3 regions of the Vibrio sp. PID23_8 genome follow, and region 2 is predicted to be linked to each of the others. Evidence: predicted binding sites of a transcription regulator. Region 2 holds the regulator's gene; each other region holds the start of a gene.
What was found. The regulator CRP, encoded in region 2, controls carbon source genes, mostly activating them, when cyclic AMP is high. The targets are predictions, from matches to a motif close to TGTGANNNNNNTCACA.

Region 1 (4,126 bases), on a different contig from region 2:
AGATTTGGACGCAGCATTCACAAAAATCGGACGCACATTTGGACGCAAATGAAAATGTAAAACACTTCAAAACAATAAAAGCCCAGTAAAAAAACAGTACATAAGGCAACGCTAATATACTGATAAAAAAGGACTATTTTGAAGAATAACGAACAAAAAGTGAAAACTATGAACAATTCAGAACAACCGACATTCTTCTTCTTTGACTATGAGACTTGGGGAACCAACCCTGCCAAAGATCGTCCAAGTCAGTTCGCTGGCGTTCGTACCGACGAAAACTTTAATATCATCGGCGAACCGCTCGTGATGTATTGTCGACCACCTGCTGATTATCTCCCTTCACCAGAAGCAGCGCTAATTACGGGAATTACACCACAAAAAGCCATGCAAGAAGGCCTTCCCGAGCCTGAGTTTATTGCCAAAATTCACGCAGAACTTGCAAAGCCGAATACGACCAGTCTGGGCTATAACAGTATCCGCTTCGATGATGAGGTGACTCGCTATACCTGTTACCGCAATTTTATTGATCCGTATGCATGGAGTTGGCAAAACGGTAACTCTCGTTGGGATATGCTTGATGTGATGCGTGCATGTCATGCATTACGCCCTGAAGGTATTGAGTGGCCGGAAAACGATGAAGGGTTCATTAGTTTTAAACTTGAGCACCTATCTGTAGCCAATGGCATTGAACACAGCAACGCTCACGATGCAATGGCAGACGTGATTGCGACGATTGAAATGACCAAGAAGATCAAAGCGGCACAACCTAAGCTGTTTGATTACTTCCTCTCTATGCGTAATAAACGTAAACTGAATGAGTTGGTCGACATCGTAAACATGACGCCATTGATGCACGTTTCAGGCATGCTTGGACGCGAGTGTCAGTACACCAGTTGGATTGTTCCGGTGGCTTGGCACCCAACCAACAACAACGCTGTGATTACCATCGACCTCGCGAAAGATCCACAGCCAATACTTGAGCTTTCGGCCGAAGAGTTACACGAACGTCTTTACACCAAACGCAGTGAGTTAGGTGATTTGCTGCCGGTACCGGTCAAACTTGTGCACCTGAATAAATGCCCGATCCTTGCTCCAGCCAAGACGTTAACCGCGGAAAATGCAGAATCGATCGGTATTGATCGTCAGCAGTGTTTAAACAATCTTGCACTGCTTCGTCAGCACCCAGAAATTCGTGAAAAACTCATTAGTCTATTTGCGACTGAACGTGCATTCGATAAGAGCGATGACGTGGATACGCAGTTGTACGATGGATTCTTCTCCCCTGCAGATCGCGCGGCCATGGACATTATTCGCGAAACCGATCCAAATAACCTTGCCGCGTTGAATATCGAGTTTGACGATAAACGCATCAAGCCGCTGTTATTCCGCTATCGTGCACGCCATTACTCAAACACGCTAGATGAACAAGAGCAAAGATGCTGGGCACAACATTGCCGTGAGGTGTTTGAAAGTCAAATTGAAGAGTACATGCTGAATTTAGAAAACTTAGTTCACGAACATGAAAGTGATGAAAAAAAGATAGCGATACTAAAATCTGTGTATCGCTATATAGAGAGTTTAGCCTCATAACTTTCTCCTTAATTCCAGCGCACCTTCGGGTGTGCTTGTTGTTTTATATGCCAACAAAATGAAAAAAGAACGATTATTACAACTGGTCCATGTTTTTATTTCCCTCGCATTGATCATGGGTGCACTCGGTATCGGTAACACGATTCAAAAATACACAGCCATCTCAGTTCCTGGCAGCGTGATTGGCATGCTTGTGCTGTTTCTGTCTATGGTCTTGGGTATCATAAAAGTGGAATGGGTTAAGCTAGGGGCGACACTCTTTATTCGCTACATGATCTTACTATTTGTTCCAATCAGTGTGGGTCTTATGCAGCACTTCGACATGCTCATTGCAAACGCTCTACCTGTTTTGGCAAGTGCCGTCGGGGGATCACTGATCGTATTAGTTAGCCTTGCATGGTTCCTTAATTACCTGCTCAAGGAGAAAAACTGATATGTGGTTAATTGTCACGATTGTTGTGTTTCTCGCCGCTCGCCAAATTTCGATTAAGCTGAACAACCCAATAGCAAACCCGCTTTTGATCAGTATTTCCGTACTGATTCCACTGTTAACTTACTTAAAAGTGCCATTTGAAACTTACTATGCTGATAATCAATGGCTCAGCTTTTTACTTCAACCGGCAGTCGTTGCGCTTGCCTATCCTCTGTATGAGCAGCTACCACAGATCAAAGCCAATTGGCGCATTATTGCCTTGGCTTGCACTTTAGGCAGCGTCATGTCGATGCTTACAGCAACGCTTATCGCGGTCGCTTTCAAAGCCGACATCAGTCTCATCGCAAGCCTGATAGGCAAGTCCGTTACGACACCGATTGCAATGGAGATCTCCAGCTCCCTTGGCGGAGAAGCGGCAGTCGCGGCAATTCTGGTTCTGATTGTTGGCTTGTTTGGGGCTATTTTGGCTTACCCTATCTTCAACATCATCGGCATTAAGCACCCCATCGCACGTGGGTTAACAATGGGTACCGTTTCCCATGCTTTAGGTACGGCAACATGTGCGGAGAAACAACCTGGCGATGCAGCATTTTCTTCTTTAGCGTTAGTGCTGTGCGGCATTATTACTTCAATATTAGCACCAAGCTTCTTTGCTCTCGCGGTTTGGTTGTATCAATAACCCTCCGAGGCTTGCCAACGAAGGGCAAGCCTTTTTACTCGCGTATCAAACTCGCAATATGAAAAAGCGTTGATATAGTTATTTATGAGGCAAAGGTAACATTATCACTTAATGCAATCGAATACATGTGTGAGCTCACCCAAGCAATGAAATGAAATGGGTTATTGCACACACGAACATGATCTGGAGCACGGATTGTTTCCCTATTTCGCATAGAATAACTGTCCATGCAATAACAAGGATTCAACATGAAAAGTCGCATTGAACAGGCGCTAGCAAGCGCTCCCGAAGCACTTTCAAAACATCTTGCTCCTATCGTCCAAGCTGACGATTTTGATGCCACTCTTTCTGAACAGCAATTTGAACAGCTGCTTACCGCTACAGGTCTAGCAGATAAAGAGCTTCGTGTTGCTCTGCTTCCTTTTGCCGCCGCATACTCTTATGCTCCAATTTCTGAATTCTATGTAGGTGCAATCGTTCGTGGTCTTTCCGGTCGCTTGTACTTCGGCGCAAACATGGAATTCTTTGGTGTTCAGCTAGGTCAAACCGTTCATGCCGAGCAATCGGCAATCAGCCATGCTTGGATGAAGGGCGAACGTGGCGTGAAAGACATCACCATTAACTTCAGTCCTTGTGGTCATTGTCGCCAGTTCATGAATGAACTATCGACCGCTAGTGAACTAAAAGTTCAGCTACCTGAACGTGAAGAAAAGTCACTGCATGAGTATTTACCAGAAGCATTTGGCCCAGCAGACCTAGGCGTCGAGTCTGGCTTAATGGCAGAGATGAAACATCAGTTCGCTTGTGATGAAGACGATGCACTGATTCAAAAAGCCGTTAATGCAATGAACATGAGCCACGCACCATACACAAACAATCTCAGTGGTTTAGCTCTAGAAATGACCGATGGACGCGTGTTCCAAGGTTCATACGCAGAGAATGCCGCCTTCAACCCAAGCCTCCCACCGTTACAAGTGGCTCTTATCCAAATATTGCTGGCCGGTGGAGAATTCGAGAATATTAAAGCCGCCGCATTAGTAGAAAACTCACAAGGTAAGATTAGTCACCTCGCTTGTACACAATCAACGCTAGAAGCGATTAACCCTGATATTCCTGTCAGTTTCGTAAACCTGTAATTACATTGAGTGCATCAGGAAAGCTCTACAACCGTAGAGCTTTTTTTATTGTAAAAAATCACACGCAAACGTTTGCTTGGCCGTAAAAATTCAGTATGATCCCCTGCAATTTCTGTTTCATCACTTTATTTTGTAAGGGAACACTATGTTCGGTACTGCAACTAGCACACATGCTACCCGTGTATTGCTTTTAGGCTCAGGCGAGCTTGGTAAAGAAGTGGCGATTGAATGCCAACGACTTGGCTTAGAAGTCATCGCCTGTGACCGTTACGCAAATGCGCCAGCGAT
Region 2 (4,126 bases):
TCAACCGTGCAGCGCCACTTCGCTGCACATTGCCAACGAATAATGGACTTGTTTACCTAAGATTCAGCTGGGTAAGTAATTTTTCGACAAGGTTTGTCATGTCAGCGAAACACCCAATCATTGCAGTTACTGGTTCATCCGGTGCCGGTACTACGACCACATCTGAAGCCTTCCGTAAGATGTTCAATATGATGAACGTCAAGCCCGCATGGGTTGAGGGGGACAGCTTCCACCGCTTTACTCGCCCAGAGATGGATGTAGAAATTCGTAAAGCGCGTGATCAAGGCAGACACATCAGTTACTTTGGCCCTCAAGCTAATAACTTCCCTGGACTGGAAGCCTTTTTCCGTCAATTTGGCCAGGATGGCACTGGTAGTGTACGCCGCTATCTGCACACCTTTGATGAAGCCGTACCTTATAACCAAATGCCAGGCACCTTTACCCCGTGGCAAGGTTTACCTGAAAACAGTGACGTGCTGTTCTATGAAGGATTACACGGCGGCGTGGTCGATGGTGATGTCGATGTGGCTCAGCATGTTGATTTTCTGATTGGCATGGTGCCGATCGTGAACTTAGAGTGGATTCAAAAGTTCGTACGCGATACGCGCGACCGAGGTCACTCTCGTGAAGCCGTGATGGATTCAATCGTGCGCTCAATGGACGACTATCTTAACTACATTACACCACAGTTTTCTCGTACCCACATCAACTTTCAACGTGTCCCGACCGTGGATACGTCAAACCCACTTAACGCCAAAGGCATACCAAGTCTGGATGAAAGCTTTGTTGTTATTCGCCTTCGTGGCATTAAAAATGTCGATTTTCCTTATCTACTCGCTATGATTGACGGCTCATTTATGTCACGCCACAACACCATTGTCGTGCCCGGCGGTAAGATGAGCTTTGCCATGGAGCTCATCGTCAGGCCGATTCTGCAACAGCTCATCGAAACGGGTAAAATTGGTTAAAAACCTCGCGAATAAAGTGTTTACTTTTCATACCGTGATCATGTGCACATTTTTGCTTACAAAATCTCCACCATGGCACGATTAAAATCAAGAAATCGTTTTCGAAAAAGGATACTATTTCTAACCGAAACACAAGAGAGCTTGCAGTATAGAAAAGTATTCTTATTCTAGTAAGCTAATTCGGGCTTAGCTAAAATACGGATAGCGCAAGCGTACCCTGCAGAGGAAGTGATATATTATGGTTCTAGGTAAACCTCAAACCGACCCAACACTAGAGTGGTTTCTTTCACACTGTCATATTCATAAATACCCTTCAAAGAGCACGCTAATTCACGCGGGTGAGAAAGCTGAAACGTTGTACTACATCGTTAAAGGTTCTGTTGCGGTTCTTATCAAAGACGAAGAAGGTAAGGAGATGATCCTTTCTTACCTAAACCAAGGTGACTTCATTGGTGAACTAGGTCTATTCGAAGAAGACCAAGAGCGTACCGCATGGGTTCGTGCTAAATCTCCTTGTGAAGTGGCTGAAATTTCGTTCAAGAAATTCCGTCAACTTATTCAAGTAAACCCTGACATCCTAATGCGCCTTTCTGCGCAAATGGCTCGTCGCCTTCAAGTTACTAGCCAGAAAGTGGGTGACCTAGCGTTCCTAGACGTAACTGGTCGTATCGCTCAGACTCTTCTGAACCTTGCTAAGCAGCCAGATGCAATGACGCACCCAGACGGAATGCAAATCAAGATCACTCGTCAAGAAATCGGTCAAATCGTTGGCTGTTCTCGTGAGACAGTAGGCCGAATCTTGAAGATGCTAGAAGAGCAGAACCTAATTTCTGCACACGGCAAAACTATCGTTGTTTACGGGACTCGTTAATTCCGATTAACGTTTAAAAAATTCAAAGCCACCAATAGAAACATTGGTGGCTTTTTTGTTTTAGAAAAACACTGGATTAGCGCCCTCTATTTTTTTCCGTTTGTGCTCTCAAAGATCTTATCTGCCGATGCGGCAACAAATCCTGAGTACAAGTCACCGTTATCCATTGCGTAGCGCTTAGCAAACTCGTAAAAGCCTCCAGGAATCACTTCAACACCTTCCGTAAAGGCCACTGGCACTTTATCGGCCATGGTCGAAGATTGCTCTAGCAACACCTGTGGCGTACCTTTTACTTCGCCGCCGTTTTCGTTGATGGTGAAGCCTGCTGTGCGTAGGTGGTCGTTTACTTGCTTCACTTCTTGGTGTTGGTTAAGTTGGTTTACGCTCACGGTAAAGTGATTTGCGCCGTAACCATGTGCAGCAAGCCAAGAGGCATACTCACTCTCGTTCGCCAACGTTTGGAAATCAGCGTAACTAATCTCCCACAAACGTCCACCATACAAGAAGCCGCTGCCAATCAGCTTTGAAGCATCAACCTGCTCGACCAGTTTATGAACGATGTCTTGCAGCTCTGGCGAACATTCATCGACCTTCAACTCACTGATAAACACTTTTGGTTGCTTTGGATCTGGGTGCTCAAAGTGTTTTGCCACCAGCTTTTTGCTTTCAAATACGTAGTCACCACAGGCTTTATAACCCACTGTCAAAAATGGTTTCGCCAACGTTTCAATACCGAGGGGAGCGACATTAAACGTACGTAGCGCAATATGGTCATTAATCAAAGGCTCATCTTCTTGTAGAAGTTGATGGACTTTAGCAGCTGAAGGGCAAAGACGTTGAATGTAGTCTTGCCATAGCGATTCAAATAACACATCGGGCGTCATAACGACTCCTTGTTATGAAATGTAGAGTTAGAGATAAGAGGAAGTTGACCGCTCGTTCACAGCCCCAAGGCTGTCCAGAATCACGAACACGCGGTCATCAACCTGTGACGGTATGTGAGGCATTAATGCCAGTCAGTCAACACGCGTTGGGGAGTCTTGAGCTCGCCTTTAGCGTTTGCCAGCGCGCTTTACCGGAATCCTAACTTGGTAAATAGCTCTGGCAGATAGAAGCGGTGATACTTTGTTACCGCTTCGTATTTCTCGATTACAGGCTGACACCTGGGCTCAATGTTGCAGGCAAGACCGTCTCGCGACCTTCCACTGATGCCATTGGGTACGCACAGTAGTCTGCTGCGTAGTAAGCACTTGGGCGTAGGTTACCTGACGCCCCCGGACCACCAAACGGTGCATCACCACTGGCTCCCGTCAGCTGACGGTTGCGATTCACGATACCTGCACGAATGTGGTCAACGAAGTATTCCCACTCTTGGTCGTCAGTTGAAACCAGACCCGCAGAAAGACCAAAGCGCGTATCGTTCGCTAGCTCTACCGCTTTCTCTAGCCCTTCGTAGCGCACTACTTGCAGAAGTGGACCGAAGTACTCTTCATCTGGCAGTTCAGCAATGTTCGTCACATCGATGATGCCCGGAGAAACAAACGCCGCTTCGCCCGCTTTCGCTTCAATTAAGCTTTCGCCACCAAGAGCTTGCAGGTTAGCTTGTGCATCCAGAATAAACTTGGTTGCCGCGACCGAAATTTGTGGTCCCATGAATGGCGCAGGCTCAGCAAATGGTTGGTCAACGCGAATGTTACGTGTCGCTTCCACCAACTTAGCAATCACTGCATCACCCTTATCTCCAAACGGAATGTACAGACGACGAGCGCAGGTACAACGTTGACCTGCGCTGATGAAGGCTGACTGGATGATGGTGTAAACCGTTGCATCTAGGTCGCCGTAGTTACCCGAAATAACCATCGGGTTATTGCCACCCATTTCTAGCGCCAGCATCTTGTCCGGCTGACCTGCAAATTGACGATGCAGAACATGACCTGTGTTTGCACTACCCGTGAACAGCACGCCATCAATGCCTTTCGCGTCCGCTAGCGCAATGCCGGTTTCTTTCGCACCTTGGACTAGGTTAATCACACCTTTCGGTAGACCCACTTCTTCCCACAGTTTCATGGCTAATTCACCCGTCCATGGCGTTTGCTCAGACGGCTTGAATACCACTGTGTTACCCGCAAGTAGTGCTGGCACGATGTGACCATTTGGCAGATGACCTGGGAAGTTATAAGGGCCGAATACCGCCATTACACCCAATGGGCGGTGACGCAATACAATTTGGTTGCCTGCGGCTTCACGTGTCGCTTCACCAGTGCGGTCGTGGTAAGCACGGATAGAA
Region 3 (4,126 bases), on a different contig from region 2:
GAACGTTCTGGCTCAACCAATTCCGCTTCATCTTGCTCTTCTGAAGAATCGATATCAAAGCCGGTGATTTCAATCATTGCGTCATGTTCAGCATGGTGAGAGCCTTGCTTGACCAAGCCCGAGTAACTGGTGATACGCCAATTTCTATCAATTGAATTTTGCAGCTCTTTGGCGGTGAGTTCTGCCAACTCCGCTTGTTCCGCCACATACATTTCGTCATGCTGTTTCGGAGGATCGCAAATCACCACGCTGTCGAGGCTCTCTTGCTGCTTTTTAAGGCCAAGAAATAAGTCGTTGATGCCCCCCTCTTGGCCATTTTGCACCAAGTAACCAATCGCACTTTGATGCACACCGGTTGGTTCTTTGGTTGAGCGACCATTACGCAGTGGCGAAGCTCCAATGAAACAGGCATATACGGCGCGCGTTAACGCGACATAGATAAGACGCAAATCTTCAGCAAGGCGTTCTTTATCTGCCTGTTTTAACGACGCATCATTGCTCGTGATATCCAGGACCGTCCGATCGTTCTCAGCATCGTAGTATTTAGCTTCGCTCGCCTCGCGGTAGCCAAACACAAATGGCAGAAATACCAAGTCATATTCCAAGCCTTTGGATTTGTGAATGGTGACGATTTGCACCAAGTTACGTTCCGATTCCAAGCGCTGAATTTGGTCATCGCTGCCACCAAGACCATGCTGTGCATCGCTGATGGATTGTGCCAACCAACGCAGCAAGCCGTGGTCGCTGTCTAGTTCATTACTCGCCTGCTGTAGTAGTTCACCGATGTGCATCAAATCGGTAAGTACTCGCTCACCATTTTCACCTTGTGAACTCGAACCTTCTTCCAGCAAACGTTCTGCTATATGACGTTTGCTGATCACCGCTCGCAGCATTGGCAATACACCGCGTTGCACCCAAAGCTTGCGGTATTCTTTAAACTCATTGACCGCGTTTTCCCACACGGTTTCATCGTTGTTGAGGGCATCTAAACTTGCTGCATCCAGCGCAAACAACTCTGACGCTAAGCTGGCACGCAATGCTCTATCGTTTTCTGGCGTCAGCACGGCTTGCAACAAGCGTTGTAAATCTTGCGCGACTGTACTGGTAAATACGCTATCTCGGTTAGATAAGTAAACGCTGGCAATGCCTTGGTCTGCCAACGCTTGTTTGACCATGCGACCTTCGCTACCGGTTCGCACCAAAACCGCAATGTCACCCGCTTTAACAGGCTTTTGCTTCTCGCCATTAACAAGACACGCTTGGCCTTGTTGCGCCGAGGTCAAAATGGTTTGAATTTGGCTTGCTGTCGCCTCTGCCATCGCAGTCAGGTATTCACCTTTTGCCAGTGGTTTATCTTCGGCTTCTTGCAGCCAATACGTCAGCGCAGGTTGCTTTTTCCCACCCATGGTCCAAATGCGTTTATCCGCACTAGGGCTGTAACTCACTGGTAGAAATGGAATGTCCGAATCGTAAATAAACGGGCTATCTGGCAACTCAAAAATCTGGTTTACCGCCGACACCATCTCCGCACTCGAGCGCCAGTTAGTGCCTAACGTGTAGTGAGCACTAACTTGATGGCGTGCCTTGATGTAGGTAAAGATGTCTGCACCACGGAAACCATAAATCGCCTGTTTCGGGTCACCGATCATAAACAGACCGCACTCTGGGTTATCTAGGTAAATACGGCTAAAAATACTGTATTGCAGTGGGTCGGTATCTTGGAATTCATCGATCATCGCAACAGGGTAAAGCGTACGAATGCGCTCTTTCAGCAGTGCGGTTTCATCGGTATCAATCGACGCCGATAACTGGGTCAGCAAGTCATCAAACGACAGCCATTGCTTCTGATTTTTTGCCTTCGCCAGCATCTCACGACAATGCTCAATCGCATGCGCTAATAGTGGTGCTTTAAGGCTAATTGGGGTAGCTAGAAAGGCTTCAATGTCCTCAAACACCGGATGCTGCGGCGCGGTGCCTTTCGGGGTTTTCTCAAGCAACACATTCTGCGCAAATTTTTCCAGTTTGTCTGGATAGTCATACCCCGTCGTTTCTGTTGCCGCCCAAACGTTAACGGCCTCTAACCAAGTTGGCAGCGATTTCTTGGTGTAACTGCGTTTATTGACATCTGAACCTGAGATCAACGCTAAGAAATCCTCTTGGCTATCACGCCATTGGGTTTTCAGTGCATCTATTTGTTTTAAGTTTTGCTCGTGCAAATCCGCGAGACTGCCCTGCATTGCAGGCACAGACAAGCTCAATGGTGCGCCTGTTAAGTAGTTACCGATGTCATAAAGCAACTCCGATGGCGAACCCCATAGTTGACGCACTTCGCCAGCCAAAGCAAATGGTAATGGGTAAAAATTACGACGCCAGTAGTCCGCCACCACTTGAGCTTTTAGGTGGCTCTCGTCCGTCACAAATTCATTCTCAAAGCGGCTGCCCGATTCAAAAGCGTTTTGCGTTAGCATGCGTTGGCAGAAACCGTGGATGGTGTAGACCGCGGCTTCATCCATTTGACGCTCCGCTTGCAACAAGATCGCTGTCGCTTGCTTGTGATCATCAATGGCTTCTAGCAGTGGTTTGATCACCGGATCACTGCTTTGACCTCGAGCGAATGCGATCCTCGCATCGTGAATTCGAGCACGAATACGATCGCGTAGCTCGGCTGTCGCCGCTTCGGTAAAGGTCACCACCAGAATTTGGTCCACCGTTAATGGAACGCGGTGCTTGGTTTCTGTACTGCCATGTCCCAATAAGAGACGCAGGTACAAACCCGCAATAGTAAAGGTTTTCCCTGTACCTGCGGATGCTTCGATTAACCTTGCCCCATGCAATGGAAAAGTCATGGTTTGCAGTGGTGCTGCTACTGACATTTGCGCCATAACGCTGAATCTCTCCGGATTTTTGACAAGGACGTCTTGAGCTTCAGAGGTTAAGTCATCTCTAAAGATCAACTCGTCCTATATTGTGATCTATCGTTAATTTTTCTATTTATATGTCTAACAGTTTGGAATATTTAGACTTTTGTGCGATCTCACTCACGGTTATCATGATGGAGTACCGTTAATATTCGCCTCACGAGATAAGCCAAGCCTTTCTGGCGGTGATACTCAAAAGAATCATGGTCCCTCTGACCTTGTGGCCGTACAGCGAACGCCCTACACAAAATAATGATTTTCTGGCGGCCACTCTACTCTTTCCCATCCCCAAGCATTCCAACTTAGTTATCATCTGAAGCATCTTTTGTCGCCAATCTTGCACCTTGCAAAACCAACGCCGTCAACATGCGAACTTCGGCTGCGAGTTCATCGTTCCAAGCAGGCCAAATACGCGAGATGTACGCGTTATTGCCTTCACCTGGGCTCAGGTAGCTGTCATTGAAAGCGTCCGCCATTTTCTTGAGTGACTTCTCTTCATCGTCCGCCCAATGGCCACGACTAAAGCCCGCTTCAACACACGCCAGTGCTGTTTTCGGGAAGTATGGTAATGGCTTGGTCATGCCTTCAAAAAACAAACGCACCAATTCGGCAAGACGTTGTTTCGCTTGCGCAGCGTCCGCCATTTCAGGGAAGATCAGATGAACTGCACCTTCCTTGCGGTCGTAACCAATAATATGAGTCTTCTTCACATGGCCAGAAGCCGACATCGCGAGGTGATCAATCCACGCCGCAAGGTAATCTTGCGCACGAATTTTCCCGCTTCGATAACGAATCAAACCGGACTGATAGCATTGAGTGAGCCAACCGGTTAGGCGGATATTCTTACCCTCACCCCTACTTTCATCAAAAAGCGCATCAAAGATAAGGTCGATCTCTAAATCGTCTTGTGGCGCGCCAGAGAGAAACGCCAACTTATCCACCAGCTCTTCCGCTTGCACGCGGTTGGTTTCAAACTCGATATCACCAAACGCTCCTACTGGCAATTTGCCCTGAGCACGTTGCTCACTCATAAAATGCTTCAGCACATCCACTTTGGCCGCTGGTTGAGTAAGCGCGGTTTCGAGCAGGGTTGCCAGCAGTTCACCGCGCATCTGATAACTTTCCAACCCGCCTAATACAAACGGCTCATCGTCTTCCATCACTGGTAAAGGCGGCTCAAACATCACTTTCAAACGACGATTAAAGAA

Region 1: a site for CRP is predicted at 2,831-2,846, ahead of cdd (cytidine deaminase). Genes of this name have one in related genera too.
Region 3: a site for CRP is predicted at 3,028-3,043, ahead of recB (exodeoxyribonuclease V subunit beta). Genes of this name have one in related genera too.

The regions. Positions count from the first base shown of each region.
Region 1 covers NZ_LIXE01000019.1:11,706-15,831, forward strand. The annotation lists gene sbcB (exodeoxyribonuclease I) at 169-1,590, shown strand; gene AK966_RS18600 (CidA/LrgA family protein) at 1,649-2,023, shown strand; gene AK966_RS18605 (LrgB family protein) at 2,025-2,702, shown strand; gene cdd (cytidine deaminase) at 2,951-3,838, shown strand; gene purT (formate-dependent phosphoribosylglycinamide formyltransferase) at 3,984-4,126, shown strand, end outside.
Region 2 covers NZ_LIXE01000011.1:16,087-20,212, forward strand. The annotation lists gene AK966_RS15930 (phosphoribulokinase) at 99-968, shown strand; gene crp (cAMP-activated global transcriptional regulator CRP) at 1,207-1,839, shown strand; gene AK966_RS15940 (DUF1338 domain-containing protein) at 1,926-2,723, opposite strand; gene astD (succinylglutamate-semialdehyde dehydrogenase) at 2,989-4,126, opposite strand, start outside.
Region 3 covers NZ_LIXE01000001.1:578,043-582,168, forward strand. The annotation lists gene recB (exodeoxyribonuclease V subunit beta) at 1-2,882, opposite strand, end outside; gene recC (exodeoxyribonuclease V subunit gamma) at 3,221-4,126, opposite strand, start outside.